DNA from 4 places in the Paenibacillus sp. FSL P4-0184 genome. Region 2 is predicted to be linked to each of the others. Evidence: riboswitches for the same ligand, from Rfam matches in the RefSeq annotation. Region 2 holds a riboswitch; each other region holds the start of a gene.

The links. A riboswitch is a leader RNA that binds a small molecule or an ion and turns the genes downstream of it on or off. The one in region 2 is predicted to bind cyclic di-AMP.
Region 1: linked by a shared signal. The riboswitch ahead of MKY52_RS06490 (hypothetical protein) and the one ahead of MKY52_RS08615 (C40 family peptidase) in region 2 are both predicted to bind cyclic di-AMP.
Region 3: linked by a shared signal. The riboswitch ahead of MKY52_RS14030 (TrkH family potassium uptake protein) and the one ahead of MKY52_RS08615 (C40 family peptidase) in region 2 are both predicted to bind cyclic di-AMP.
Region 4: linked by a shared signal. The riboswitch ahead of MKY52_RS13600 (alpha/beta fold hydrolase) and the one ahead of MKY52_RS08615 (C40 family peptidase) in region 2 are both predicted to bind cyclic di-AMP.

What each region holds. Positions count from the first base shown of each region.
Region 1 covers NZ_JBBORN010000001.1:1,521,409-1,528,747, forward strand. The annotation lists gene kdpB (potassium-transporting ATPase subunit KdpB) at 1-1,062, opposite strand, end outside; gene kdpA (potassium-transporting ATPase subunit KdpA) at 1,079-2,755, opposite strand; gene kdpF (K(+)-transporting ATPase subunit F) at 2,768-2,845, opposite strand; gene MKY52_RS06485 (hypothetical protein) at 2,972-3,388, opposite strand; cyclic di-AMP (ydaO/yuaA leader) riboswitch at 3,579-3,768, opposite strand; cyclic di-AMP (ydaO/yuaA leader) riboswitch at 4,189-4,354, shown strand; gene MKY52_RS06490 (hypothetical protein) at 4,488-4,979, shown strand; gene MKY52_RS06495 (hypothetical protein) at 4,996-5,505, shown strand; gene MKY52_RS06500 (hypothetical protein) at 5,545-5,997, shown strand; gene MKY52_RS06505 (hypothetical protein) at 6,147-6,338, opposite strand; gene MKY52_RS06510 (ABC transporter permease) at 6,373-7,339, opposite strand, start outside.
Region 2 covers NZ_JBBORN010000001.1:2,008,615-2,015,953, forward strand. The annotation lists gene MKY52_RS08590 (transglycosylase domain-containing protein) at 1-38, shown strand, start outside; gene MKY52_RS08595 (AbrB/MazE/SpoVT family DNA-binding domain-containing protein) at 241-714, shown strand; gene MKY52_RS08600 (YwhD family protein) at 816-1,322, opposite strand; gene MKY52_RS08605 (M1 family metallopeptidase) at 1,426-3,432, shown strand; gene MKY52_RS08610 (hypothetical protein) at 3,444-4,274, shown strand; cyclic di-AMP (ydaO/yuaA leader) riboswitch at 4,489-4,627, shown strand; gene MKY52_RS08615 (C40 family peptidase) at 4,681-5,109, shown strand; cyclic di-AMP (ydaO/yuaA leader) riboswitch at 5,469-5,610, shown strand; gene MKY52_RS08620 (C40 family peptidase) at 5,616-6,107, shown strand; gene MKY52_RS08625 (GNAT family N-acetyltransferase) at 6,363-6,848, shown strand; gene MKY52_RS08630 (c-type cytochrome) at 6,976-7,332, shown strand.
Region 3 covers NZ_JBBORN010000001.1:3,201,449-3,208,787, reverse strand. The annotation lists gene sdhA (succinate dehydrogenase flavoprotein subunit) at 1-441, opposite strand, end outside; gene MKY52_RS14045 (succinate dehydrogenase cytochrome b558 subunit) at 510-1,175, opposite strand; gene MKY52_RS14040 (LysR family transcriptional regulator) at 1,577-2,479, shown strand; gene MKY52_RS14035 (potassium channel family protein) at 2,552-3,220, opposite strand; gene MKY52_RS14030 (TrkH family potassium uptake protein) at 3,234-4,529, opposite strand; cyclic di-AMP (ydaO/yuaA leader) riboswitch at 4,664-4,845, opposite strand; gene MKY52_RS14025 (CPBP family intramembrane glutamic endopeptidase) at 5,160-6,845, shown strand; gene uvrC (excinuclease ABC subunit UvrC) at 6,952-7,339, opposite strand, start outside.
Region 4 covers NZ_JBBORN010000001.1:3,095,673-3,103,011, reverse strand. The annotation lists gene MKY52_RS13615 (cysteine desulfurase family protein) at 1-947, opposite strand, end outside; gene mnmH (tRNA 2-selenouridine(34) synthase MnmH) at 999-2,036, opposite strand; gene selD (selenide, water dikinase SelD) at 2,094-3,152, opposite strand; gene MKY52_RS13600 (alpha/beta fold hydrolase) at 3,309-4,118, opposite strand; cyclic di-AMP (ydaO/yuaA leader) riboswitch at 4,225-4,409, opposite strand; gene MKY52_RS13595 (hypothetical protein) at 4,631-4,804, opposite strand; gene MKY52_RS13590 (Nif3-like dinuclear metal center hexameric protein) at 4,890-5,684, opposite strand; gene MKY52_RS13585 (endo-1,4-beta-xylanase) at 5,796-6,815, opposite strand; gene MKY52_RS13580 (glycoside hydrolase family 43 protein) at 6,844-7,339, opposite strand, start outside.

The sequences.
Region 1 (7,339 bases), 490 kb from region 2:
CTTGGCCAGCTCAATTACAGAACGTCCCTCAGGCGTCTCATCCTTCAGGGAACTGATGGCCGCCCATGCTGTAAGCTCAGCTTCCGTTTCATTTCCGACAGGAACAAATTCACTCGCCATCCGGTTCCCGAAGGTAATCGTACCGGTCTTATCTAGGATCATCGTATTAATATCACCGGCAGCCTCAACTGCCTTACCCGACATGGCGAGTACATTAAACTGGGTCACCCGGTCCATACCCGCTATTCCGATTGCGGAGAGTAGCCCCCCGATTGTTGTCGGAATCAGACAGACCAACAAGGCGATCATGACGGGAATATCAAGATCAACACCTAGATAAGTGGCAATCGGCCGCAAGGTCACTACTACAATCAGGAAAATCAACGTCAGACTGATCAAAAGCGTATTTAGCGCGATTTCATTAGGTGTCTTCTGACGTTTCGCCCCTTCAACGAGGGAAATCATCCGATCTAGAAACGACTCACCAGGATCACTAGTAATTCTGACTTTGATCTCATCACTGACGACCCGCGTGCCGCCTGTAACGGAACCAAAGTCCCCACCAGCTTCCTTGATTACAGGTGCAGATTCACCTGTAATCGCTGATTCATCTACGGAAGCCAGCCCTTCAATCACTTCACCGTCACCAGGGATGAGTTCACCCTGACTGACGATGACGATATCCCCTTTACGCAGTTCGGAGGAGGATACTGTTTTCACCGACCCTCCAACCAGTTTGTTGGCAGTGATATCTTGTTTCGTTTTCTTAAGCGAATCAGCTTGGGCTTTACCGCGGCCTTCCGCCAGTGCTTCAGCGAAGTTCGCAAACAGCACTGTAAATAGCAGAATGAACAACACTGTAATATTGAATCCTATCGATTGCTCTGCATTAAAATATCCAGGAGCCAGCACCATGAGGAGTACAATGATCGTACCGACCTCTACCACGAACATGACTGGATTTTTGATTAGCGTTACTGGGTTAAGCTTTATAAAGCTATCCTTTACAGCGCTTAGGAGTATGGGTCCCGTCAGCAGCTTTTTTCTTTTTACAGTACTCATCTTATTCTCCCTCTTCCTACCGTAAGGTTAGATATTCTGCAATGGGGCCGAGTACAATGACCGGCAGGAACGTCAACGCACCGATAATCACTACTGTACCAATCAGAATTCCCGTAAACAGTCCATTGTCTGTGCGGAATGTGCCAATCGTCTCAGGAACCGGCTTCTTCTGAAGCAGAGAACCTGCTACCGCCAGCATTGCGATAATAGAAACATAACGACCTAGCAGCATGACAATCCCGGTTGTGACATTCCAGAAGGTTGTGTTGTCTGCAAGCCCTTCAAATCCTGAGCCATTGTTCGCGGCAGAAGAGACATATTCATATAACACTTGACTGAGTCCATGGAATCCAGTGTTCGTAATCGCCCCTTGCCCCAAATCGGTCAGGAACGCAGCTGCAGTTGGCACAAGGATAATGAACGGATGCACAAGGATCGCAATGGCAATCAGCTTCATCTCCTTGGCCTCTATCTTCCGTCCGAGGAACTCCGGTGTCCTGCCGACCATCAGACCGCACAGGAAGACACCCAGAATCGCATACATCAGCATATTGATCAGTCCGACACCTTTACCACCGAAGACATTGTTGAGCATCATCAATGCAAGAGGCGTAATACCTCCCAGCGGCGTCAGCGTATCATGCATATTGTTAACACTACCTGTCGTAGCTGCGGTTGTTACTGAAGTAAACAAGGAAGACTGCGGTATGCCGAAGCGCACCTCTTTACCTTCCATGCTACCTTGTGAAGATTCGATTCCTAGTGCATTGATCGCCGGATTACCTTTTGATTCAGCATAGAAGTTTAGGCTTAATAGCAGAACAAACAAGGTCATCATTGCGGTAAAAATTACCCAGCCCTGACGTTTGTTCTTGGCAAACAATCCGTACATATAAGGGAGCGAAGCTGGCAGCATCCACATAGAGAGAATCTCCAGAACGTTCGTAAGTGGATTAGGGTTCTCAAAAGGATGGGATGAATTGGCCCCGAAGAAGCCGCCACCATTCGTGCCCAGATGTTTGATCGATTCCAAAGAAGCTACTGGACCGATAGCAATTTGTTGTGTTTGGCCCTCTAGTGTAGTGACTTCAAGTGATGGCTTGAGCGTTTGTGGCACATGCAGTCCTACCAGCACCAATGAAACTAACAAAGCTAGCGGAATGAACACACGAATATGCGCTTTGACGAAATCCTCGAAGAAGTTCCCGACTGATTTCCGTCCCGTGATTCCTCTGACAAAGGCAACCGCAACAGAAAATCCGCTCGCTGCAGATGTGAACATCATCATCGTGATGACAGCCATTTGTGAAAAATACGAAAGCCCCGTCTCCCCGCTATAATGCTGCAGGTTCGTATTGGTCATAAAGCTGATCACTGTATTGAATGAAAGCGTCTGTTCCATATCCGTAATTCCATTCGGGTTTAACGGCAATCCCCGCTGCAATCTAAGAACAATGTAACTGAAAGTAACCAATACGATATTTGTTAACACAAAGCTGAGCGCATACTTCTTCCAAGACATTCCGTCCCGTTTTTTCAGGCCGATCAGCTTATAAATTCCTTTTTCCATGCCTCCAAACCATCGATCCGTACGGTTCGGTTCATTAGAAAATACATAATATAAATACGTGCCCATCGGCTTAACCAGCAAGATAAGAATTACGATTACAGCAACTATTTGCAAAATGCCCATGAATGCCCCTCCTTAAAATTTCTCCGGATGAATCAATGCGTAAACCAGATATACAAACAACAGTAGGGTAACAGCGATTACTAGAATCACAACTTATCCCTCCCTGTATCCTCAACTACACCTGCGCACCAGCGCATAAATCCATAAAACAACCCGTAAATTACAGCTAACGAAGCTACCATATACAGATCCATCATATCTCCCGCACTCCTTCTTTTATCCTTGATGAGGTGATTTATCGATTAGAAAATCAGCATCACCACTATGAGAATAGATTACATAACTTGCACCAAGTCTTTTATAGACCAATCTAGGATTTATTGAGCTTGTGATTACAAAAATCGGCTGTGTCGTCCAGGTGCGGCACATCTGAATGTAGCGGCAGCATAACGTAAAGCTGCTCTCGAACAGATATACCCGTCCTACCGGGAACGGCGGGCGAAACCAAGTATTCTGATGGCGGGTATCAACTAGAACGACTTGTTCAATCCCCATCTCTTCGAGTAGGGCCTTCTCAGGCAAGTTGTTGGTCAATCCGGCCATCTTAATGCCTCTGAATTTTAGAAGCTTAATAAAATGTTCGCCTGCCTTCGTTGGCGCACATACCAGTACATATTCATTCTGATCTGTCATCTCTTATTCTCCTCAAATGCTTTACTTGTAAGATCAGAGCTTGATCACCATGATCTTGAAAGAAAAGCTACCGCTAATGATGAATATAACGACCTCTTCGTGAGGTTTTCCATAAATGCTTTGCTTAAAAAAGCACAGCAAAAAGCCACAAAGGATTCTCCTCTGTGGCTCGCTAGCGGTCACATTGCACTCATCCTCTCTCCATACGCTTACGAGGTTAGCTGTCGGATTCGGGCGGTGAGAGTCGCCCTACCTGTATAGATGCGAGCTCACTCGCACCTTCTACAGGATTCACCCCATAACCGGCTTCCGACTCTCACATCGTCTGCCGATTGTTGGTTCCCCCGCTTTCCTTATCGGAAATTAAGCGGATCAAATATTCGATTGTTGTTGAAACAGGAGTAATCATACCCTTATGCAGGAAGAATTGTAAAACCTGATTGATGCCAAAATAATGCAAATTAAAAACTATTTTCGTATTGGATAGCGCTTACTTGATATCCAATCTCTCTATATCTCTTGTTTACTCGAGTTTTAATCCATTAGCGAAAAACGGGCATACCATGTGATTTTATTCACCACAAATGTAGAAATCTCAAAAAATCGCCTTTATAGGTAAGAAAACAAGAAGTCGAGATTAAGCGAGGAAGAAGCCCGATAACTCGCAATAAATACCTATTTGGTTCCCTTTTCCGTCGTAGTAGGCAGGATTTGGTTTAAATCGCGCTCAAAAGAACACTTTCTGTTTTTACAGAAACACCTTGAAAAGAGTATGATTCGGGTTGAATCTATTTCACAAAATACATTCAACGCTGAGTTCCTGTATTTGCAGGGAACGGGGGAACCATCAGGCCACATGGCCTACTTGGGGTGAATCCGAAGGAGACTGTTCAAGTCTCACATAGGTAGGGCGACTCTCACCGTCCGAATCCGACAGCTAACCTCGTAAGCGTAAAGAGAGAGACCCTTGATCCGCCACGCTTTGGCACAGGTGTGTGTATACCTGTATTCCAAAACCGCAGCAGAGGTCCTCCTCTTGCTGCGGTTTTTGCGTTACCTGATTCTATAAGGTGATAGCATGCTGGACGGGGTGAAAGGAATGAAACACTATTATTGGGGAACTCAGCAAGGGCTACTTGAGCCGATAAGTCTAAATTATGTTTGCTTTGGAGCGTTGTGGTTCGAAGAGGATCATCACAGAACTATTGTCGGCTATGCTTTTGGTCAGAAGCAGATTGAATCACTTCGCCATTTCAGCAGCCCATCTACCTGTGAATACTGTATGGACCGAACAATTATATACGAAATATATAAAAGTATCCGAGAAAAGCAACAGCTGCAGGATTGGTCAGCACACCAACGTTTTCCGTGGCTCACCGCTTTTAAGGAACCGTGGAAAGATGTTGCAGCCGGTTGGTACGTAATGAGATCCCGCAACACCTTTCCCTTACATTTATCCGTTATACGCAAACAGAAATTCAGACTATGGCTAGAGCATGCCGCAGTCTGTGAGAATGAAGCTGAAATGCTCGCCTGTATAGAGAAGGCTAATGACATTCACCATGTAGATCTTAAGCTTTTGGAAACCTAAGGAGGAGAAAACTGTCATGGACCAGCGAAGACTATCTCGCATAGAAGTATTCGTCTTTGATTCACCTGAGCCTATTCATTATGGAATGGAGGCTGATCAAGGCAGCCGTTATGGCATCCTGAAACTTACCTGTAAAGGAGGTAGCAGCTGGGGAGCATGTCTTATCTCTGCCAATACCAAAACCTTCGATCTTATTAAATGGAGTTCTTTTCTCAGAATGATATACCATTGCCGGCTAGAGGAAGCGATAGATAAAGTACGTACCCATGGTTCAGAGTGGGATCAGACTCAGTTTGAGCTAGTGCAAGGTGCTTTACAGGATTTAAAAGCCAAGCTGCAGGGTAAATCCTTGGCAGGGCACATTGAGCAAGGTCGTCTGTATAGAGCTGTCGCTGGTGGGAGAGATTCCAAAGGAGGGCGGCTATATTATAAACCATCCAGTGTTGCGCTTCAAAAACATAGTTATCCAGAACCTGATACCGCCGAGCTTATCAACAAATCCATTTCTTACTTTTCTATATTATAGGTTCATCCCATAAACAATTCTGAAAGGATCGTGTTTATCATGCCTGACCCCTTACCTGCCGAATCCCCCCGTAGAACTATATTTGCAGAGTGTGTTCAAAAGTGTACGAATGATATCTATATGCTCAGTTACATGTTGTTACAACAATCAGCAGAAGCTGAGAAGGTTACTATCCGTACCTTTAAAGAGCTTCATAAAATATTCCGTCAAAAAAGCTTCGACAGCCAGCTATTCTCTATCGAAGCTTACCGCTCTTGTATCCGACAATGCGCCGATTATTACGCACGCCGGTCTCTCCTGTCTGCCAAGGCATTGCCTTGGGAGGAACAACTCGTAAAAGTGATGTGGTATGGCCTAAAGCTATCTTTACCTCAAATAAGCATCATTCTGCAAAAGAGTGTTCCTGTACTAAAAGCGCAGCTTAGGCGTGTGCGGGAGCAACTGACTGCTCAAGTGGATTTGCTGCATAGTGGTAATCTATCCGTTGTCTAATCCCTCAAAAGGAAACGACATTTGAGTGTACGGAGGATATATTGGACTCAGGAGCCCTGGAGTCCGCAACTATCTTCCAAATAACTTTTACGATATATACACAAAAAAGAAAAAGCCACGGCATCTGCCGCGGCTTCCTTTCCCTACTATTACGCTTTGCTCTTACGCGCCTTACCGTACATCCACAATCCCGCAATCATCCCCACCATGGCAATCCCAGTCAATACACCCTGAGTGAAATCCATTAAAGTGGACCCATTGGTCGAGAGCATTCTACTAACCGTAGCCAGAGAGACCGAACTCATTAAAAGCATCATATTGTATTGTTCACTTTTAGTCATGATTACCACTCCTTAAAAGTTTATATGAAGCCACTTAGATCTTGTAAGCCTTCATCGCTTTTCTGATCTCTTTAATACTTGGACGTTTGCCGTACATCAATACGCCTGTGCGATAGATCTTGGCAGCCAACCAGCCAAAGATGAACGTGGTAACAAGCAGGATGGCTAATGATACAATAACTTGCCAGATCGCTACTTCACCAACACCAATTCGGAGCAGCATGGTCAATGGAGAGGTGAAAGGCACATAACTCGCTACCTTAACCAGCAGAGTATCCGCATTAGAGATACTGAACAGTGGAACATAGAAGGCTACGAAGCCTAACATCATAATCGGCATAACCGCTTGGCCAAGATCCTCTGTACGGCTGACAATCGAACCTACAGCTGCATACATCAAGGCATAGAGGAAATAACCTAGTACATAAAGAACAATTCCATAAAGCAACAAGTTAATATTAAGCTGGCCTAAATCCAGGTCTAAATCTTTCAAAATCGTTGCATTATGCGGAAGCTTAAGATTGACAACTACCGCTGCGATAATGACGCCAATTTGTAATAATCCTACTAAGAAGACACCGATAACTTTACCGAACATTTGCGCTAAAGGTGAGGCACTTGTAATCAGAATCTCCATGATCCGTGAGCTCTTCTCTGAAGTAATCTCAGCTGCAATCATATTACCGGTCATCATGATAGACATGAAGAACAGCATAAGCATGGCGTATACAATGACGTAATTAATAGGTGGAGCGGATTCCTGCGACGCATCCTTATCTCCCGCAGTCCCATCAGGATTGAGCTGCTGAGTAGCTATCTGTACCGGTGTTGACATAGCAGCAATCTGCTCCTGCGTCAGCTTGTCGCCAACGATGAACTGGGTGTTGGCCTGCTGAAGGGCATTTTGGAGATAGATTTGCACATCGCCCTTCAATTCACCATTTTCACTATGATAAGTAACGGGTGGAAGTCCTTCGCCAGTAGGTTCTGCAAAAGAAACG
Region 2 (7,339 bases):
CCCTGTGGAACAATATTAAACGCTGGTGGTTGAATTAACCTCTTCATTAATTGAAGAGGTTTTTCTTTTTTATTACTTATTTATTGTAGAATCCATAGGATGGCCAAACTCGATTTTCACTTCTCCCACAAAGGATGTAACCGCTTCATTAATTATATTCACCCCATTCTCTTAACTCACAATTACTGCTATAATAGTTAGTAGCAACCAAAATATAAAGATGTAAATGAGGGACATGGGATGAAGGATACAGGCATGATCCGGAGTTTAGACAGTCTTGGGAGAATTGTGGTTCCCGCAGAAATCCGTATGACTCGTAATATCGACATTGGTGATCCTATCGAATTTTTTATATTAAACGATAACACCATCATACTCAGGAAGTACACCTCGACAGAATGTACGTTTTGCAGAAGCCACGACCATGTCACCTACTATAAAGAGCAATTTATTTGCAGTAGCTGTCTAAAAGAAATTGCCGACCCTGAACGCATGTCTCAAGTGCCTGAGGCGCGCCAAGATTTTGCAGGCGAAGTGTCAGAACACAGCAGCACGATCCGGAAGACGAAGACAGAGGATATGTGCCAACGCCTGGAGCGGGCCATAGAAGAACATCCATATGCCAATCAGAAAGAGCTTGCTGAAATTCTTGGGATCAGTCAAGCCAGAGTAAGTCAACTCAAACGCAAACTTAGTACGGCAGGCAAATCGTAAACTAATTCATTATGTTCAATTCAAAAAGGCCTCGACTCTCCTATATCAGGATGTCGAAGCCTTTTTTCTGTATCAGGTAACCTTTACCGGGTGATTCGTTCCTACTCGTTCAGTGCAGCTTTAAGCTCATCGGAGGACGCAGTCCACCATGCCTCATTATGAGAGATCAAGAGGGATTTGAGGGCAGCTTTTTCAACTGCGCCAAGCCCTCCCACATCGATTTTGCGTTTTAGAGCAGCATCCAACTTATTGACATGCTCGGCGAGAATTTTCCAACCGCGACGTGCTTCCGTATCGATCCACATTTCACAGGCCGTTATTCCGCCATAGAATTGACTATCCTGTGTACGGTCCACTGCTACCCATACTACCCAAACCTGTCTACCGTTAGGTACATCTTCACGGTTCATGGAGAATTTAATCCCCTTTTCAACCTTACTCTTGGCATGCATGGCACCAATATCAATGACTGCTTCACCGCCATCAATAATGACAGGCGATACGTTATTGAGCTCTATAGAGCCCGCTCCAAAGCCTTTATGTTTACTTTTGGCATTCACAATATTTAAGGCAATCTGTTTCTTGCCCTCCGGTTGTATGTTGTCCACGAGTGCACACCCTTCCTCTTACGAATAATTTAATTTTAGCTAATAATGCGGCGATTGCAAACATATACATCCCGTAGATGCTTGTCACGGGAGGAATCACACTATGAAGTCACTGTCATTAAGGTACATCATCATCTTTGCGACCCTGGCCACCCTCGTGCTATTAGGAGGCATATGGGTCTATTCGGGGGATAACTCCACATCTTCTGTTACTAGCTTTGTTTCAAAAGAGGCCAAGTCCTCAAGCGGCATAGCTCCTGCAGCTGCACCACAACAGACACTGCCTGAAAGCGCCCCCGTTCCAGCAGAAGAGGCATTAAGTCAACGAGTTGTCGAGTATCACATCGATGTTCAGCTTGTTCCTGATACAGAAACCTTAATCGCTTCTGAGACGGTAACCTGGACACACCCCGGTGTAAAACCGGTAAGTGATCTATATTTTCATATGTATCCAAATGCTTTTGCTTCATCAGATACTACCTTTATGAAGGAGTCCGGAGGAACGCTCAGAGGTGACACCATGCCAGAGAACGGCTTCGGAAGCATGACTTTAACCGATTTGCGCACAACAGAAGGAACATCACTAATGCAAAGAGTGCAATTTGTACAACCCGATGATGGTAACGTCAACGATAAGACACTCCTAAAGGTACATCTCCCACAACCGGTTAATGGTGGAGAAAGTGTCACGCTTAAACTCCAGTACGAGGTCCAGCTCCCCAAAATATTTGCCCGTATGGGCGCATCAGGCAATTTCGTGATGGCTGGGCAATGGTTCCCTAAACTTAGTGTATACGAGCCTATGGGCACACGCGGGGTTAAGGAGGAAGGCTGGGATTTGCATCAGTACCACGGCACCTCTGAGTTTTACAGCGATTTTGGCATCTTTAATGTAACGATTGCGGTTCCTTCCGACTACACGGTAGCTGCGACCGGATTTCCTGTGAAGAATGCCAAGCTAAAGCAAGATCAGAAAATATATCAGTTCTACGCTGACGATGTCCATGACTTTGCGTGGGCGGCATCCCCTGATTTTACAGTAGCCGAAGAAGCCTTCTCTACGCCAGAAGTGCCTGGTGTACGGATTAAGGTGTATCTCGATCCATTACACAAAGACTTAAAGGAACGATACCTTCAGGCCGCTAAGGCAGCTCTGACCTACTTCAGCAAATGGTATGGTCCTTATCCCTACTCGACTCTGTCTATTATCGTTCCGCCTAAGGAGGGGAATGGGGCTGGAGGAATGGAGTATCCAACACTCATTACAGCGTTTGGAGCCACAGACTCTTCTCCTGACACCTCACTTGAAAGAACCGTCGTTCATGAAATTGGCCATCAATACTTTTACGGCATGGTAGCCAGCAATGAATTCGAAGAGGCTTGGCTAGATGAAAGCTTCACTTCTTATGCTGAAGACAGACTCATGGAGCAAGAATATGGCATCAAAACGAATCTCCCTCTTCAGTCCAGCTTGGTGACCAAATCAGAGCCGCTAAATTTAGAGACATGGAAATATGCCGGGGCAGAATCCTATAGCCGGAATGTGTATATTCGCGGAAAGCTAGTACTTAAGGATATTGAACGCCAAGTAGGGACTAAGGCAATGAACAGCATCATGTCCACTTACGCACGTAAATTCCGTTTCCAGCACCCCACTACGTCTGATTTTCAAAAAGTCATTGAGAAGGTAACCAAAAAATCATGGCAGCCTTATTTCGAAGATTATATTTATGGTGGTGGTGCTCCTGATTTCTCAATAGATACGATTACGATTAAAAAGAATGGCAACAGCGATGCTCAGAGCTATGAATCCATAGTAAAGATTACAAACAAAGGGAGCCATTACGTTGACGTTCCCATTAAATTCACATTCGCCGATGGCTCTGCTACAGAGCGGGTCTGGAGCGGTGAAGGAGCAGAGACTACATTCCAATTGTTAAGCGATAAGCTTCTTCTCTCTGCTGAGGTTGATCCTGAGCATACCATTCTGTTAGAAAACAAACATCTTAATAACTTCAGACTGGCGGAAATAGAGCCCAAAACGCTCTCCCGCTGGACATTAAGTGTAACTAAACTAGTTGAAACCGTGCTCGGAACTCTTGTCTGGTGAGGTGAATGATTGTGAGAACATCGATAACCCGCGGCTGGCAAAGCATGAAGGAGCAATTTTATATTCTGATTCTGCTCTTCATCTACCGACTGCTCTGGGGCTACTTTATGTACGGCTTCATCCGATCTGCTATCGTTCCAATTCTACTACGTTATCCAGATAAAGACGCTGGAGGCAGCGGAATGGGCAGACTACTCTATTATGTCGAAGGGCAGTTCAGCTTGAACACAGATCCTGCGATACGTACTTGGTTATGGATGTTCCTAGGGCTTGTTGTCTTACGACTGCTACTCTCCCCCTTCATAAGGGCAGGATTACTGCATGAACTCCATCAGGAGCGAAAAGGAGAGCGTGGCCTGTTCTTTTTTCCCGGTATGAAGCTTTATGGATTTCCAGTGTTTATCTTCAGTCTAATCGAATGGGTGCTGGCTCTACTTCCGTTATACTGGCTTGCTCCAAAAATGTACGGGCTATTCTTGTCCTCCTTTCTGAACTACTCTTTGTTACTTCATCTAGTTCCATACGTATTGGCATGGCTTATATACATCTTTATCGTGCGCCTGTTCCTTCTATATATGCAGTTTGGTTATACCAGCGGCACGGGGATGTTCTCCTCCTTATTCATTTGCTTGAAGTCGCTGATTCCGGCAATAGGAATTTCAATCATACTTGGTGCAGCAGGCCTGATCCTTTTGCTAGTGTGCGGACTAACGGGTATCTTCTGTCCTGGCCTACCAGCACTTCTTATTCGTCAACTTTCATCACTGCCCTCAACACTCTTCAAAATGTGGGGAATTTCAGCTCAATATCATCTATGGCAAAGTAAAGCATTTCCACAATAATTTGAAACATTACAGAACATAATATAAGAGTCCCGGTTCCTGAATCAGGAGCTGGGACTCTTTCGCGTTATAGACAATTTATGAGGATTTGCAAAATCGTAAAGACTTTGTTACAATAAGTCCTGTTCCATTGGTAACAAGTTTGTAATCATTTGAAACGATTTCTACATAACTTCATGTATTTGTCGTAGTCATGTCGATAAGTCACTATCTGGTGCATAAAACGCCGAATTCCTTGCACCGGGAAGTGGGGGAACCATATTTTGGGTGAATTGATCTCGCTTTGCAGTGATCATAGGGGAACCTTCTACCGAATCCTTAAGCTAACCTCACAGGCATTGGAAGGGGTACAATTTTTTTGAAGAATTTAAGAAAAGCATGCGTCGCTGCGGCGCTAGGACTTGTGATGGCGTTCTCTATTGGTGGAGGAAGTGCCTTTGCAGATTCTAAGATGGACAGTGTTATTTCAAAGACAATTGGAGTTGCCTATAAAACCGGAGGCACTAGCACTGCCGGGTTTGACTGTTCTGGATTTACTACGTATGTATTCAAGAAGGTGGGTCTTTCTTTGCCCCGTACTTCAAAAGCTCAATATAATGTCGGAACTCCTGTAGCCAAAAGTAAATTACGTTCAGGTGACCTAGTTTTCTTTAACACATTGGGCAACGGCGTATCCCATGTCGGCATTTATGTTGGAAACGGAAAATTCGCACAATCATCATCTTCATATGGCGTGACCATCACTTCACTTAGCCAGTCCTACTGGGCCAATCGCTACGTTGGTGCTAAAAGAGTAATGAGTACTTCCTCATATCAAGCTATAGCCTACGATTAATACTTCCCCACAACTATAACCTCACAATTACATTATATAGACCTGGGTTTGATTATTGACTTAATCGAATCCAGGTTTTCTTTTGTCTTATTATATTCTTTACACCTCTAGAACGGACTTTAAACACTTTTATTTGATAAAAATTTCAATAAATATAAAAATTAGTTTAATATTATCGCTTACATATGCATTTTGTCTTTAAAAAAACGAATTTTTCTGCATGATTATGTTAAAAACGATTGCCAAGCGGCACTCTGTTTGTTACAATAACTGCAGTAAGATTTTAGTAACATTTTTGTAATCATTAAGTTGTTATTTACAAAGGTTTTGTCATGTATTGATTACAAGCTATTCCTAATCAACAGTATCAGCCGAGTTTCCTAACTATTAGGAAAACGGGGGAACCAACTTTGGGTGAATTGACCTCCATTTTTAGAGGGGTCATAGGGGACCTTCAACCGAACCCTTAAGCTAACCTCGTAGGCATCCGGAAGGGGTATAAACTTTTGAAGAAGAAGCTAGCAGCAGCAGTACTTAGCTTTTCCATTATTTTCACCATCGGAGCAGGAAGCGCTTTCGCGGATTCCAAAATGGATAAAGTGATCGACAAGACCATCGGAACTAAGTACGTATCCGGCGGCATCTCCACAAATGGATTTGATTGCTCCGGATTTACAATGTATGTATTTGATAAAATTGGTATAAACCTACCACACCAATCAGGTTCCCAGTATCAAATGGGTACTGCTATCTCCCAAGATGATTTAAGATCTGGAGATCTTGTATTCTTCAATACAAGTGGTAAGGGTGTCTCCCATGTTGGTATTTATGTCGGTGAAGGCAAGTTTGCACACGCATCTTCCTCACGCGGTGTAACGATTAGCTCCCTGAGTGATAGCTACTACGTGAAACGCTACATCGGTGCTAAACGAATTATGAGCACGGATGCTTATCATTCTGTTGCTTCTGAGACAGAAGATAATGATGATGTTCAATAAGTAAATCGTACATAGGCTCTTTTCCAAGATGTTGATTCTTGGAGAAGAGCTTGTTTTTTGTCTTATTTAGTATTTACCCCTCTCAGAATTTGTAAAACAATAATCCTCATAAATTTCTGAGTCGACCATGCCTCTTTTTGTATATAATTAGTTACAAGCATAAACGCCTTCGATGTCCTTATAAGGACCATAAGTATTTTAAGCTAGAAATATAAGACATTTAAAGTTCCCCCGTGAAAGGAGGTCCTTGACCTTATGATAAATCCCTCTGTTACTTTTCATGTAGCGCCTATGGAGACCAGTCACGCGGAAGAGATTTGCAACTGGGATTACACTGCCCCTTATAATATTTACGGCTGGATGCCGTGGGAGCAAATGCAGGCTCTTGGAATCGAGTTCGGTGACCCTCAGCTACGGAATGAGCAATATGTCTCCATATTAAATGGGCAAGGGATTTTGTGTGGATTCGCGCAGTTGTTTCCAATGGAAGGTGTTGTTCGCTTGGGGATTGGTATGCGCCCTGATCTATGCGGTCAAGGTCTAGGAAAAATATTCATGGATGCAATCGTGCAAGCAGCCCTGCTTCGTTATCCTGGGCGTGAGATTGATCTAGAGGTATTGACCTGGAACCAGCGGGCGATCCGAACTTACCAAAAGTGTGGATTTACGATTACCGATACGTATGAGCGCCTAACCCCCACAGGAAACAAACCTTTTTATTGCATGGTCTATGATAAATAATATTAAATTCAATATTTTTCAATGATTTGATGGCTTTATCGTTCATTTTTTTGTCACAAACCCTATGATAACGCTTCACCTTGAGCTATAATGTAGGGAGCAGCTTACATAGAAGGGACGAACTGGGATGCAGAAATGGATCATGAGCGGTTTGTTTTTTGCCGCCTGTGCCTTTGCGGTAGTACTTATGTTTACACTTCCAGGTAAAGAAGAGGTAGCTGAACAGAATAAGCCGACGATGCCGGAAGTCCAATTGGATGCGGCAAAGGCCGAAGCAACCGTGAAAGCCAGCTGTATCACCTGTCACGGCGATCAGCTTCAAGGTGGAGTTGGACCCAGTCTTCAAAATGAAGGCGGTCAGCATGATGCTGAAGAAATCTACAGTATCGTCACTAAAGGACGAGGTCAAATGCCTTCCTTTAAAGAAAAGCTAGCCCCTGAGGAGATTGCAAACGTCGCCCTCTGGCTCTCAGAGAAAAAGTAACAGTAAC
Region 3 (7,339 bases), 1.2 Mb from region 2:
CTCCCAGCGGCGCACTTGCTCATCCAGCGCATACAAAAGCTGTTGGCCTGTCGTTGCGCCAGCAAATGCAGTGCGGTGACGCTTCGTTCCGCCGAAACGACGGAAGTCGAGTAATCCCTCAGGTGTGCGGTTGAACATTACGCCCATCCGGTCCATAAGGTGGATGATACCCGGTGCTGCTTCACACATCGCCTTGACCGGTGGCTGATTCGCCAGGAAGTCACCGCCGTAAACGGTATCGTCGAAGTGCTCCCAAGGGGAGTCCCCCTCCCCTTTCGTATTTACCGCGCCGTTGATGCCGCCTTGCGCACAAACGGAGTGTGACCTTTTTACAGGCACTAATGAGAATAATTGAACATGCGCACCGGACTCCGCCGCCTTGATGGTAGCCATCAGGCCGGCCAGACCGCCACCCACGATAATGATATTTGCTGTTGCCATGATAGTTCACTCCCTTTATTGAAAATATCAGAAAGGATTCTGGAATCTAGTCCTGAGAGGATAATTACTTAGATGAAAGTCTTTATGGACTGAGCTATGGAAGCTGCGGTTTGAAATTCAGCATCACGGAAAGTGACTAGCGAAATGAGGAACATAAACGTTACAAGAACAAATATACCGAGACAAAGGTAAGAGGATACCCGCTGTGAACGAGGTCCTACCGTGATTCCCCAGCTGATCAAGAAAGACCATAGACCGTTTGAGAAGTGAAAGCATGCTGCAACGATACCGATAATGTACAGTGTCAACATCAGTGGTTGAGTCACGATATCATGCATCAGACCGCCCAGCTCTTCATGCTCTACACTACCAACTGCCACCTGAACCCGGGTTTGGAACAAATGCCAGACTATAAAGATAAAGGTAATAATTCCTGTAATGCGTTGCAGCGTATAACGCCAGTTTCTTTCAATGTTGAAACGGTTCAAGTTCGGCTTGGATTGATAGGCAATATACAGTCCATATACGCCATGGTACAGCAGAGGTAGCCATATACCGAACAATTCCAGGAAGAAGACAAGCGGCAGGCTATTCAGCCATATCACGCTGTCAGTGAAACCGGAAGCGCCACCCTCTACAGCCGCAAAATTCGTCATCATGTGCTCAATGAAGAAAGCTCCAAGCGGGATAACGCCTAGCAAGGAATGAATCTTTCTGGAATAAAATCCTTTCATACAAAGTAACCCCTTTCCGATTAAAACAGCGTTTTCATTATTGTGTATTCACCGCCGGAACTACATTTGACACAGGATAACGTAGAATATGTCATGACAAAACGTCTATATTTACCGCTATCCTTGGTTTCCCGGACTTTGTTTTCTTTTTCACAAAATGTGAATATCTTGTGTCACTTTTCATGTTACTCCTTTTTCCCTTATAAGGGAATTGCAATCTAATTATTAAACGTTATACAATAAACGCATAAGAATAGATTTTATATGATAATAATTCTCATTTAGAGAAACAACATTTTCCGACAAATCTTTTATTTCCTTATGGAGCAAGAAGTATTGTCTTCATGGCTATGAATTTCGTCACTACTGTTTATAGATTGCACTACGAGAGGAACATAAATATGTTTGACGATTTAGATGTTTTTGCAGCGGTTGTGGAGCACTCCAGCTTGAATCGGGCCTCCCGCCAGCTCAATCTGTCCCAACCTGCCCTATCTCGTAAAATCTCCAAGCTGGAAGAACGGCTGGGTGTCGCGCTATTTAATCGTTATGGCAAGCGTCTGGAGTTAACCGAGGTTGGGCGTCTTACTTATTCCTACGCACTTGAACAACGGCAGCAGCGCTCTAAATTTCTGGAGGCTTTGTCAAAATACAAAGAAGGCGAGCCTAAGCTCGTCACCTTAGGGGCGTCACTTACCTCACTGCAGACCACTCTGCCTCCACTAGTTAACGCATATATGGAGAAATACCCAACTGCGGAGCTGAAGCTAATCACAGGCCGAACACATGAAATTGTCTCCTCTGTCAGTGAAGGAAAGTCAGATATAGGTCTGATCGCTTCCTCTATTCAAGAACCTGGACTGCGCTGTATTTCTCTGTTTGAGGATCAGCTTCGACTGGTTGTTTCTGAGCATCATCCTCTGAATCAATCTACCAAGCTAACCATGGATGATCTGTCCCGACTGCCTATGATCCTGTTCTCCAAAGGCACCTGGTACCGACGTCTAACAGATGATCTGTTCCAGCGCTGTGGAATTGATCCAGACGTTCGGATGGAGATTGACTCCTTCGAAGCCATCGTGCGGCTGCTGCCGACAGTCAATGTGGCAGCGTTACTGCCCAAGTCTTATCTGCGTCCGCAGCTGTTAAACGGCGGTGGGCTGGTCTCTCTGCATATTAAAGAGCTGGAGCAGACTCAGCGAACTACCTGTCTGATTTACCGTGACGATGGGAGCCTGAGCACAGCGGCCCGCAGCCTCGTGCAGGTCACAGAAGAGATGTTTCTGACGGAACGAGAGAAATAGTACATACCTCTGAGTGCAACCTTAATTAAAAAAAGCCCCCCGTCCCATGTAAAGGACGGAGGGCTTATCTATTTAATCTTGGTTTACAACTTCATCCTCAAATCGATCAATACTTTCATTAGAACCAATGAGTACCATAACGTCGCCCTCACTCAAATGATCATGTGCCGTTGGAGCCACTATAATTCCACTTTCCCGGTTCAGGGCAACAATACTGCAGCCATATTTCGCTCTTGTATTTAAATCTGACAAGCTTTTCCCGTTCATGCAAGACGGAACGGTTAGCTCGACAATTTTATAATCCTTGGACAGTTCAATATAATCCAGCAAATTGGGTGTCACGAGCTGATGTGCCACACGAATGCCCATATCCCGCTCCGGAAAAATAACCCGGTCCACGCCCAGCCTGGACAACGCACGACCATGAAGGATCGAGATCGCCTTGGCTACCACTTGCTTGACTCCAATCTCTTTTAACAAAATCGCCGCCAGAATACTTCGTTCCATATTGTCGCCAATCGCTACAATCCCACAGTCAAAGTTCCGTACGCCGAGCGAGCGCATAATTCCTTCATCTGTAGCATCAGCCACTACCGCATGCGTCAGATGATCGCTCATTTCCTCCACACGCTCCTCATGGTGATCAATGCCGAGCACCTCGTAGCCCATTTCCATCAGCTCAAGTGCAAGGCTTGAGCCAAAGCGGCCTAAACCGATTACTACAAATTGCTGTGCTTTCATTTCGGATTAACTCCTATCCAATAATTATTTTACCTTCTGGGTGCTTATACAATGGTTTACCCTGTTTAGGTCCAAGCGCATACACTAATGTTAATGGACCTAGCCGACCTGCAAACATGGTCAGACAGATCAGAATCTTGCCGAAGACAGACAGTTCAGGTGTCAGCCCCATGGTTAGTCCCACTGTGGCAAAAGCTGAGGTCGTCTCAAATAATATCGCTAAGAAATTACTATCCTCTGTTGTGGACAGTAACATCGACACCGTGAGGACCAATAGCAAAGCGAGTAATGTTAGCGTCAACGCTTTATAGATACGCTCTTGCGCCAATCGATAACGGAACAGTACAACATCTTCACGTCCGCGCAGCATCGCGATTACTGCACCAATCATAATCGTAAAGGTTGTAGTCTTGACCCCGCCACCTGTTGATCCAGGAGATGCACCAATAAACATAAGAATAACCATAAAGAACTGTGAGGCTTGCCGCAATCCGGCAATATCCACCGTGTTGGCGCCAGCGGTTCGGGGCGATACGGACTGAAAGAATGCCGATAATATTTTGCCGCCGAAATTTAAATTCCCCAGTGTGCGCTGATTCGTAAATTCAAATATAAAAATAACCAAAGCGCCGATAAGAATAAGCCCTGCAGTGGTGGAGAGTACAACTTTGCTATGCAAAGATAATTTACGTTTGACACGAAACTCCACCAGATCCGACATGACAATAAAACCAATACCGCCAGAGACAATCAGAAACATCACCACGATGTTCACTAGCGGGTCATATACATAATCGGTTAAACTCCGGAAATCCCCGAAAATATCAAATCCAGCATTATTAAACATAGACACCGCATGAAATATTCCAAAATAAATGGCCTTTCCAAGTGGCATATCAAACGCCCAGCGTATGGACAGAAGCACCGCTGCACAGCCTTCGATGACCAAGGAATAAATAAGTACTCTCCGGATCAGTCGAACAATCCCCTCCATAGAGCCTTGGTTCATTGCTTCCTGAAGGATCAGTCTGTCCCGCAAGGAAATTTTGCGTTTCATCATCATGGCAAATAAGGTCGCCATTGTCATAAACCCTAAGCCGCCCACCTGGATAAGCACCATAATTACGGTTTTCCCAAAAATGGTGAATGTCGTCCCGGTGTCCAGCACCACAAGTCCTGTCACACAGGTGGCCGATGTTGCAGTAAACAACGCATCAATAAAACTAACATCATTCCCGCTGGTACTCGAAATGGGAAGCATTAGCAGCAAGGCTCCAATCAGAATGATCGATGCAAAACCAAGCACCATAATCTGAGGCGGAGAGAGCTTCAGGAACTTTGATTCAGAAACCCTGCGAAACTGTGAAGCCACTACGCTCACCCTCTTATCAAAATTTAAAGAATTCCAACAAAAAAAGCACTGGAAAACCAATGCTACCCTTGGTTCCTGCAGTAAATTAGCCTACGAGGTTAGCTGACGGATTCGGACTGTGCAGGCTGCCCTATTCGTTCCTAGAACGAAATTCACCCCTGATGAATAAAGACAACGCCTATGGCGTATAATCATCTTTTCATTACTTCTTATGGTTCCCCCGTTTTCACCTGAAATTCGGCTATATACAATTGCATACAAATTATATATGTTATTTCGATAAATCACAAAGACACTATTAATGGTGATTCATATGAAAAATGCGGTTTGGAGAGGATGTACCACTAGGAGTGCCTTTTCTCATCACTTTTCCGTGTTTTCCCTGCAATTGCATCGATTTTCATGAAAAATGAAGAAATAATCACCTTAAATTCATGGTATATATTCAGTTACCTATTCTATAATATCTCTATTACCCATAAAAAGAATATACGATGATTTTTGTAACTATCATGGCACTAATACTATAATGGAACATAACATTGTCAGTTTACAAGGAGGCGTTACATGAATCCCGTTGGCCAGCCCTTACAGCAACGTGCCCTCTCCAAGAGGCTCATCATCTCGGGCATTATCGGTCTTATTCTATTTATTATGTTTCAGATTGCTCCCTCGGTGCTAAATAGCCCTGCCGGGGAAGATACTACTGTCATCAGTAAGGCGGAAGCCAGCGACAAAGCCATATCATTCGCAGAACAAAAGCTGAACTACACCAAAGCACCAACCGATCAGTGGAATGTACTGTACGATACGGACTCTTCCTTTTATGGTTATATGTCCCGCGAGAAGCTTTTGGAGGACTATACAAAAAAGAAATTGGATCAACGATATCCTTTTGACATCTTTCGTGTAACACTTAGTCCTTCAGAGGAACAAGAGCCACTGATCTCCGTTGACCTCAATATGTACACTGGCGCAGTTGTCGCCTTCAAACAAAGTGCAGAAGGATCAGGTACCGGATTACCAAACAATGTATCCACCAGTGCAAAAGAAGAGGACAAGGGTACTACCTTATCACTTGCACAAAAAGAAAATCTTGCCCGTCCCTGGCTTCAGGAATGGGATGTAAATCCCGCCAAGCTGCAAATTGAATCGAATACGGGAAATTACGGGCTCGTGTATACAGATCGTTCCGTTCAGATCGGCGAATCCTTACTACACTATTATTTCGATTTCACTGGCGAACAGGTATCCAGCTTTAAAGCAGGATTCACCGCTCCATCCTGGCATACCTCCTATGTAAAGGACCAGACCTCTCTCGCGGAAAAGTTTACTTTATTCGGCTACGGTTTGCCTACTTTAGCTTTAGGAATTCTGGCACTCATCTACAGCATACTTAGAAGAGAACATACCTCCTTTAAGCGTGGAATATTCCTAAGCTCAGCTTATTTTGTAATCATGATGATCAGCACCTATAATATGCTCCCTGAATCCTCAAGCGAAGGACTCGAGGCTCAGATAACTTCCATCATTATGTTCATCATTTATGCCTTATATAGCCTCCTAATGTCCTCCCTGCTCTATTTTTCTTTAGTTGGAGGGGACGGCCTATGGAAAAAAGAAGAGGGGATGAACCCATGGCCTCGTGCTAAAGAGCCTGGCTATGGAAAATATGTTTTGGATAGTATCCGCGCTGGATACGTCTGGGCATTCGTGCTGCTAGGGGTGCAGACTCTTATGTTCATCGTATTATCATTTACCTTGCAGAACTGGTCCACTACTGACGCTACTCAATCTCCTTACAACATGAGATATGCTTGGCTGCTGCCCATCGTTGCATGGCTCGCTGGTTTATCCGAGGAAGCTATTTATCGTTTTTTCGGAATTCCTATGTTGAAAAAAGTATTCCGTAGCACGTTCATTGCTTGCCTGATCACCACGCTGGTTTGGGCGTTTGGCCATACGCTGTATCCGATCTATCCCATCAGTTCCCGTCCTATTGAGCTGACGGTGATCGGTTTGCTTTTTAGCTATATTTTCCTTCGTTACGGCTTTATTGCCGTCATGTTCAGTCACGTCGTGTTTGACAGCATTCTGATGGGCGCTACGCTGATCTTTATGAAGGAAAGCGTGAATGTAGGGGCTGGTATCTTCGCGATTATCATGCCGTTCATAGTTGCCTACATCGTCTATCGGTTTAATCCACCGCAAAAATCAGAACCTAAGCCGGTTGAACCTACATCTGTAATTTAAAGAAGTAATGGGTGGATAACCTATAATAAAAAAAGGTGTCACAGCAGAAAACTGCTGTGACACCTTTTTTATATTTACGTATACATCATTCCAGTATTTCGAATGCCTATGTCGCTGGCTCTTCATCCTTGAGCGCCTCAAGAATTTGACTAGCCAGCTTTTCGCCAATAGAAAGTGATTTAAAATCCTCTATGGAGGCCTCTTTAATTTTCTTTAGCGATCCGAAATGCTTAAGCAGCGCCTTGCGCCGCTTCTCGCCTATACCTGGTATGGAGTCCAGTTTAGAAGTAACCATGGACTTCCCACGTTGTTCACGGTGGAAGGTGATGGCGAATCTATGCACCTCATCCTGAATCCGTTGCAACAGATAAAATTCCTGACTATCCCGAGCCAAAGCGACAGGTTCTGGCGGATCTCCAACCAAAAGCTGAGCCGTCTTATGCTTATCATCCTTGACGAGACCACAGACCGGAATGAATAACCCCAGCTCGTTC
Region 4 (7,339 bases), 1.1 Mb from region 2:
GTTGAGGCAGCCACATCTTCCAGCGAAGCAATCACTTCGTGACCCACCGCTCCAAGAAAACTAACGTTAAGCGTGTTGGGCAATCGTTTATCCCTATGACCATTCAGGTGAATTCTGTCGCCAAATGCGTTCTGCAATCTATCGTAGAAATAATCGGCTACTTCTTTCACACGCTCTCTGGAAGCAAAGTCCGTAGCAAGCTCACAGGCTTTTCCTAATCCAATAATATAAGGGGTGTTTTCCGTTCCGGCACGTCTCCCCTGCTCATGACCCGCTCCGTGAATTAATGGCTCGATGTGAATGCCCTCTCGGATGTACAATGCTCCAATCCCTTTTGGCGCATATAATTTATGGCCTGCCAGCGTTAGAAAATCCACCCCTAACTCAGCCACATCAAGCTCTACTTTTCCAGCGGACTGCGAAGCATCGGTATGTATAAGGGCACCCCGTTCATGGCAGACCTCGGCTATTTCTTTGATCGGCTGAATCGTGCCCGTTTCGTTGTTAGAGTGCATAATCGAGACTAGCATAGTTTGGTCTGTAAGCTGATTTTTCACATCATCTACCTGCACCATTCCATACGCGTCAACAGGTACATAAGTAATCGTGTAGCCCAACTGCTCCAGATACTGACACGGTTTAATTACCGCAGGATGCTCCACAGCAGACACAATAATGTGATTGCCTTTATGTCGATACGTTTGGGCCACGCCCTTGATGACGGTATTATTCGACTCGCTGCCCCCTCCTGTAAAAAGCACCTCACCCGGCGTACAATTCAGGAAATTAGCCACCTGTGTTCTTGCTCGCTCGATTCCGACTTTAGCTTCTTGTCCCAAAGAATGACTGCTTGAAGGATTGCCAAAATGACCATAAAGATAAGGAATCATAACCTCTGCTACTTCCTTATCTACAGGTGTTGTAGCGTTATAGTCTAAATAGATCATTTGTTAATCCGAGCCTCCTCTAAACCCCTCATACTTTACGATACATAAAGCTTATACCTTCTGATTACTTAAAAAAGAGATCACCGCAGCCTCAGCTTCATCCAAATTGTTCACCTTAAAGGTAACTCTCTCAATACCTTCATACTGAGTAGACGTATAATCGTATTTAGGATCATAGTAGTATTCTAACAGCAGCGCAACAGCCTCTCCGAACATATCAGCTTGCAAGCAACGCTCGATTTCCGCCGCAATGGGGATATGAATTCGCGATTTGATACTTCGAAATGCTGAAATGCACTGTTCTTTATATTCTTCTGGTCGATAATCCTCAAGGATTTGCTGCACTCTGGCTTGTAGTGGCATCTCAATCCAAATCTGTGTTCCAATCTCTTTCTGCTCGGCCATGAATGGGGGCATTACGACCTTCCCAATCTTTTTGCTCTCCGCTTCAAACAGTACATAAGGAGCATCCCCAAGCTTAATTAATTCCTCCATAAGGAGACTATCGAACGTTTTTTGATTGTTTGCATGAAGTCCGATCTCGCCAAAGATAGAACCGCGGTGACCTGCCATTCCTTCCAAATCCAAAACAGGATAGCTCTGTGCCTTCAGGCGGTGCAGCAGATTTGTTTTACCTGTACCCGTATTTCCATGAATGACATAAGGCTTCGCCTTGAATTCATAGGACTCCAGTTCATCGAGTATCCATTTACGGTAAGCTTTATAGCCGCCAATCAATCGGTAAGCGTGAATATCCATTAAAGAAAGTACGGTCGCAGTTGTACGGCTGCGCATACCTCCCCTCCAGCAGAATACAGCCTTGTCCCCTTGAATCGCAGCAAATTCTTTGACAAAGGAAGGTAGCTTCGCCGCAGCAATCTCCAAACCGCGTTCTTTCGCAGCCTGCACACTTGTCTGTTTATACAATGTACCTACTTCAGCTCGTTCCTCATCGTCAAAAAAAGGAATATTCAAGCTCTCTGGCAATGTCGAATCTTTATATTCAGAAGGAGATCGAACGTCGATAACGGTGATCTGCTTCTTATTCTTTAACACTCTTAGTTCTTCCAGTGTAATATCCTGAAACAATGCGCTCTCTCCTCTGGTGGCTAACTTCTTAGGTCGCCTCTAAGCTGAACTACAGCGTTATTGCGCAGCTATAACTACAATCTGACCCGGATGTTCTTCCGTTACCTCTCCGATCAATGCCGCTTCCACACCTGCATCTACTAACTCTTTTAGCAAATCCTCACTTTGTTCAGGAGCAACAGAAATCAGCAGTCCACCGGAAGTCACAGCATCACACAGAATATAACGGCTTAATTGGTCCATCTCTTCCGGATAAAGAATACTGCCCTCCAAATGGGCAAAGTTATTTTTAGTACCGCCTGGAACAAAGCCCTGCTCCGCGAGCTCTCTTACTCTTGGCAGCATCGGTACATCGCCTTGACGAATAATCAGTCCGTGATTACTCCCTTTTGCCATTTCCGAGGCATGTCCAAGCAACCCGAATCCGGTAACATCTGTACAAGCATGTACATCATAGGGCTCCATGATTTCAGCCGCTTTTTTATTCAATGTAGACATTACTGTCGTAAGGCGTGTAGTTTCTTCTGGGGATAGCTGATCCTTTTTAATAGAAGTCGTTAAGATGCCCACACCGATAGGTTTAGTCAAAATCAGCTTGTCTCCTACCTGCGCACCTGCATTCGTTCTTACTTTGTCCGGATGCACAAGGCCCGTAACGGCCAATCCAAATTTAGGCTCTTTATCGTCGATGGAATGTCCGCCCACAAGCGTTGCTCCTGCTTCCTGCACTTTATCTGCTGCACCGCGCAAAATGTCACCGAGAATGCTTTTGTCCAAAACAGAAATAGGGAAGGCCACAATATTAAGCACTGTAAGCGGCTTGCCGCCCATAGCATAAATATCACTTAACGCATTAGCTGCTGCAATTTGCCCAAAGGAATAAGGGTCGTCCACGATCGGCGTGAAAAAATCAACAGTTTGCACTAACGCTAGATCATCACTTAATCGATATACCCCAGCGTCATCACTGGTATCCAGACCTACAAGTAGATCCGGATTAGGAACGGTTGGTGGTAGACTGCGAATAACCTGCATGAGATCGGCGGGACCGATTTTGCAGCCGCAGCCCCCTTTTGAAGATAATGAGGTCAATTTTATGGTTTCGGCTTGAGACATCATGACTCAGCTCCTTTAGATAGTTAATCTCGAATATCTTTAATCTTACATCAGTAGACAGCATTGTACAAAATACAGACATACAGAAGAACGCCCCGTAGCCAGTACATACTCCCCGGCTATGGGACGCCCCTCATTTCTCACTTACCACTAAGATCAACTAATCTGCTGAGTTTCCTGCTGTTTCTCCAAAAACCGCTGAAGTATAGCATTAAATTTCTCCGGCTGACACAGATTACTAGGATCTAATGCGTTAGGGATGATCACTAACTGAGCATGTGGCAGCTGAGACACCATATCCTTCATACAATTAACTCCAAATTCACTAAAGTCACCTACAATACATAAGGCGGGACGCTTAAAAGACTTTAAGCATCTAGTGTAATCCACATGGCTCGTAGCCAGCCTTTGCCGATACAATTCCCGTGGACGTTTATCGAGAAGTCCTCTTCTAATCTCGTTATAAGCCAGATTCCAGCGTTCCCGGTACATCATACGAATCGAAGGCAGTACAAGCTCACTTGGAGCGTAATACATTAACCAACTACAATAAGCAGCCATAAGCTGGATTTTACCGATTATCGTTGACGCCTGACTTCTACAAAAGCTATCCGCGACAACAATCGCTTTTACTCGCTCTGGATATTGTTTCGCAATATGTTGAACGACGAGCCCCCCATAGGCACTCCCGACAAAAACAGCCTCACGAATACCCAAATCATTCAATAGCATAATTATATCTAGACATTGGGTTTCAATAATCTCATTTGGGGCCTGCAGTAGTTCACCTGATTTGCCATTCCCCCGTAAATCACACAGAATCACTTTATATTTATCAGAAAAATACTCCAATTGTGGCTTGAACATACTATGTGTTAATCCATGTCCATGGATAAACACAACCGGAGTCCCTGTTCCATTGATTTCGTAATAGAGCGAAGTTCCATTCAGTTTAGCAATAGGCAAAGTTAACACCTCTTTCATAGATAGGTTCTACAACTATATCTGCTTTTTAACGCAGCAAAAAACCACAGAGGGATTCTCTGTGGCTATTCATCATCAAATACGCCATTCATCCTCTCTCCATACGCTTACGAGGTTAGCTGTCGGATTCGGGCAGTGAGAGTTGCCCTACCTGCATGGATGCATTTATGCACCTGGAACAGGATTCACCCCATAACTAGTACCGATTGTTACACTGGTTCCCAGTTGTTGGTTCCCCCGCTTTCCTTAACGGAAATTAAGCGGACTTCTTATGTAATTGTCAGTTATGTGATGAATCATACTCCGTGTAAGGTTTCTTGTAAAGTTGAGCCGTGGGCAAAATAATGTTGAAAGCCATGCTTTTCATTTCATATTAAGCATACACTTCGTTTTCTCTTTCTTTTGCTCTTGTTTACTCAATATATCTAAAAAAAGCCGAGCGGCCATCAGAGATCAATCCCTGAACCACTCGGCTTCGTTATACAATCATATGGCTACAACAGATCGGCGTTTTTCAATGCATGCTCCCAGCTCGGAAAAAAGAACAGCGCACTTCTCATAAGATCAGGATCGCTTTGCTTCACTTGTTTTTTGCTGATCGAGCTTCCATCGGTTTGAAGCTTTTTGATACGACTTAACACTTCATCAGCCTCCAAAGGAATTTCCATTGAAACACTCCTTTCTCAGTGACCTAGTTTCCAATCATTTTCTCCATAATATGCAAATTTATTCTTCATTTCGGTTTATACGAAATTAAACCAGCTGATAGACCGGTTGTTCAGCAATAAAATAAGTAGGAATCATTGGGTATTTCTGTGCCAGAACTTCAGCTAAATATTTCATTCCTGGAGCTTCACTTTCCGCATGACCTAACATAATCAGCGCTTTTAATCTGCCTTGGTGGACAGCATCCCTCACATATTCTGGAGTTTCCCATTCGGGGCCCTCGCCAGCAATAATTAAATCAAGATTGTGCTGATTAAAAAGAGGAATAGCCATCGTCCCACCTCCTCTGTAACCTACTAATATCCCCACATGTCTGCATATCTGGGATAGGTCTCCGGCAGCACGTACATAGGAGATGCCTAGCTTTCTTTTTATATACAGAGCCGCTTCACTTACCGTCATAGCTGGAATCGATAGGATTGTAGCAGTGGATTGCTGCTCAACCACATAGGCTGACCATTCAAGCTCTCGTAGCAAGCCCACCATGATCCCATCCGGTTGATGCCGATGCCAATAATCATGATAACGAAAAATAGCCAGTTCAGAACGCTCAATCAAACTCCGTTTCGCGCGAGACACAGGGTCATCCTTTAACCACTTGCTCGTCTCATGATGACTGTAAAACACACCTTCATGTGTGATCAACAAATTGGCGTTCATAGCAATCGTTCGTTCCACAACATATTGCGTAGCGCAAAATGCCGTAACCATCCCTGTAATCACCATTTCTGGATTCCCCGGCTTAAGAGTATCCACAGTCCCATCTATCTGTTCCATAGCTCCTATTAAATCTTCCAGAATCGTTCTAATTGTCACGCTCACTTTAATCCGCCCTTTGAGATCTACTCTACTAATCTATCAACGTATAAATAACCCGCCCTTAATCGATATAAGGACGGGTTCACAGTTCATTATTTGAGCAGCTTGTCCACTCTATGATTTCGTGGCAGAGGTGATAATTCGATGGAAAGCTGGCTTAGGCTTATGCCCTTCATCGAATAGGAACGGCCAGTTCTTCCGCCCACGAACAGGGAAATCATCCAGCCAGGTATAGTCATCCGCTGCTCCCCAGAACGTGACCGAACTAATCACGTCCCGGTATTCTCTCAGCAGTGCGAACATCGCTTCATATCGATCTGCTTGAAGCTCGAGCAGATCAGCAGGTACTGCCTTTAAGTCCATTCGTCTATCATCGAAACGGAACATGGATACATCCAGCTCTGTCAGTTGGAGCTGAAGTCCTAAGGATGCATATTTTTCGATCGCTGTACGAATATCATCCAGACTAGAATCGTATAAATTCCAGTGTGCCTGCAATCCGACGCCATGGATCGGCACGCCTTGTTCCAATAGCGACTTCACCAGTTTATAGATTTTGTCACGCTTTAATGGATGGGATTCGTTATAGTCATTGTAGAACAACAAAGCCTTTGGATCGGCTTCATGCGCGAATTCAAACGCTTTGGCGATAAAGTCTGGGCCCACAATGTCGAGCCACTTCGACTGGCGAAGAAGTTCTTCTCCCTCATCAGCGATTACCTCGTTTACAACATCCCAAGCATAAATTTCTTCCTTATAACGTCCTACAACGGTCTGAATATGTGATTTAACTCGTGCAAGCAGAATCTCTTTGCTTACAGGTCCTCCGCCCTTATCCTCAAACAGCCAGTCCGTTGTCTGGTTGTGCCAAATCAAGGTATGTCCGCGCATCGCCATATGATGTTCCCTGGCGAAGGCAACCAGCTGGTCTGCTGCCCTAAAGTTATAAGTGTCCTCAAGTGGATGCAGACTTTCAAATTTCATCTCGTTCTCAGCGGTAATACTGTTGAAATGATAAGCAAGCAAATGCTTCTGTGATTGGATAGTTAATGGGTTGACGGCTGCGCCAATCTTGAAATCCTCTGCGAACACTGTCTTTAGTGCAGGCTCTGTAAAATCACTAGCTTGTCTCAACAATTTCCCTCCTAACAAACGCTATTCATTATGACCGATAATCGAACCAATCAAAGTGGGCAGGTACCTCAGCTACTTTACCATGACCTGTCGCGTATAAACCGATAAGAACACCTGTAAATCCATTTCCTTTTACGGCCTGTGGGGATAATGGGTATGCTGCCGCTGTAGATAGCTTATTCCATTCCTGCCCATCCAAGGAGAACAATAAGGTGTATTCGGTAAGCTCCGCCTGTATTTTCAGATAAATTCGCTCAGCTGTAGTTGGTACTTCTGCTTCTACACGGGTTATTCCATCAATAGTTAATTGTGCTGCAATGACTCTGTGGCCATCTTTTTGCACCAAGCCAATCTCATAATGTGCATCCTCGTCCAATCTGGCACAAAGCCCTGCCTCTTCACCGTCCACGGTAGGGTTAAAATCCAGTAATGTACTCCATTCTGCTGAAGTATGCTGCTGTCTTCTTCCTATAAAGGCCACCTGACCCACTTCATTAAGGTCTTTCGATTGCCCTCGAAGAGCT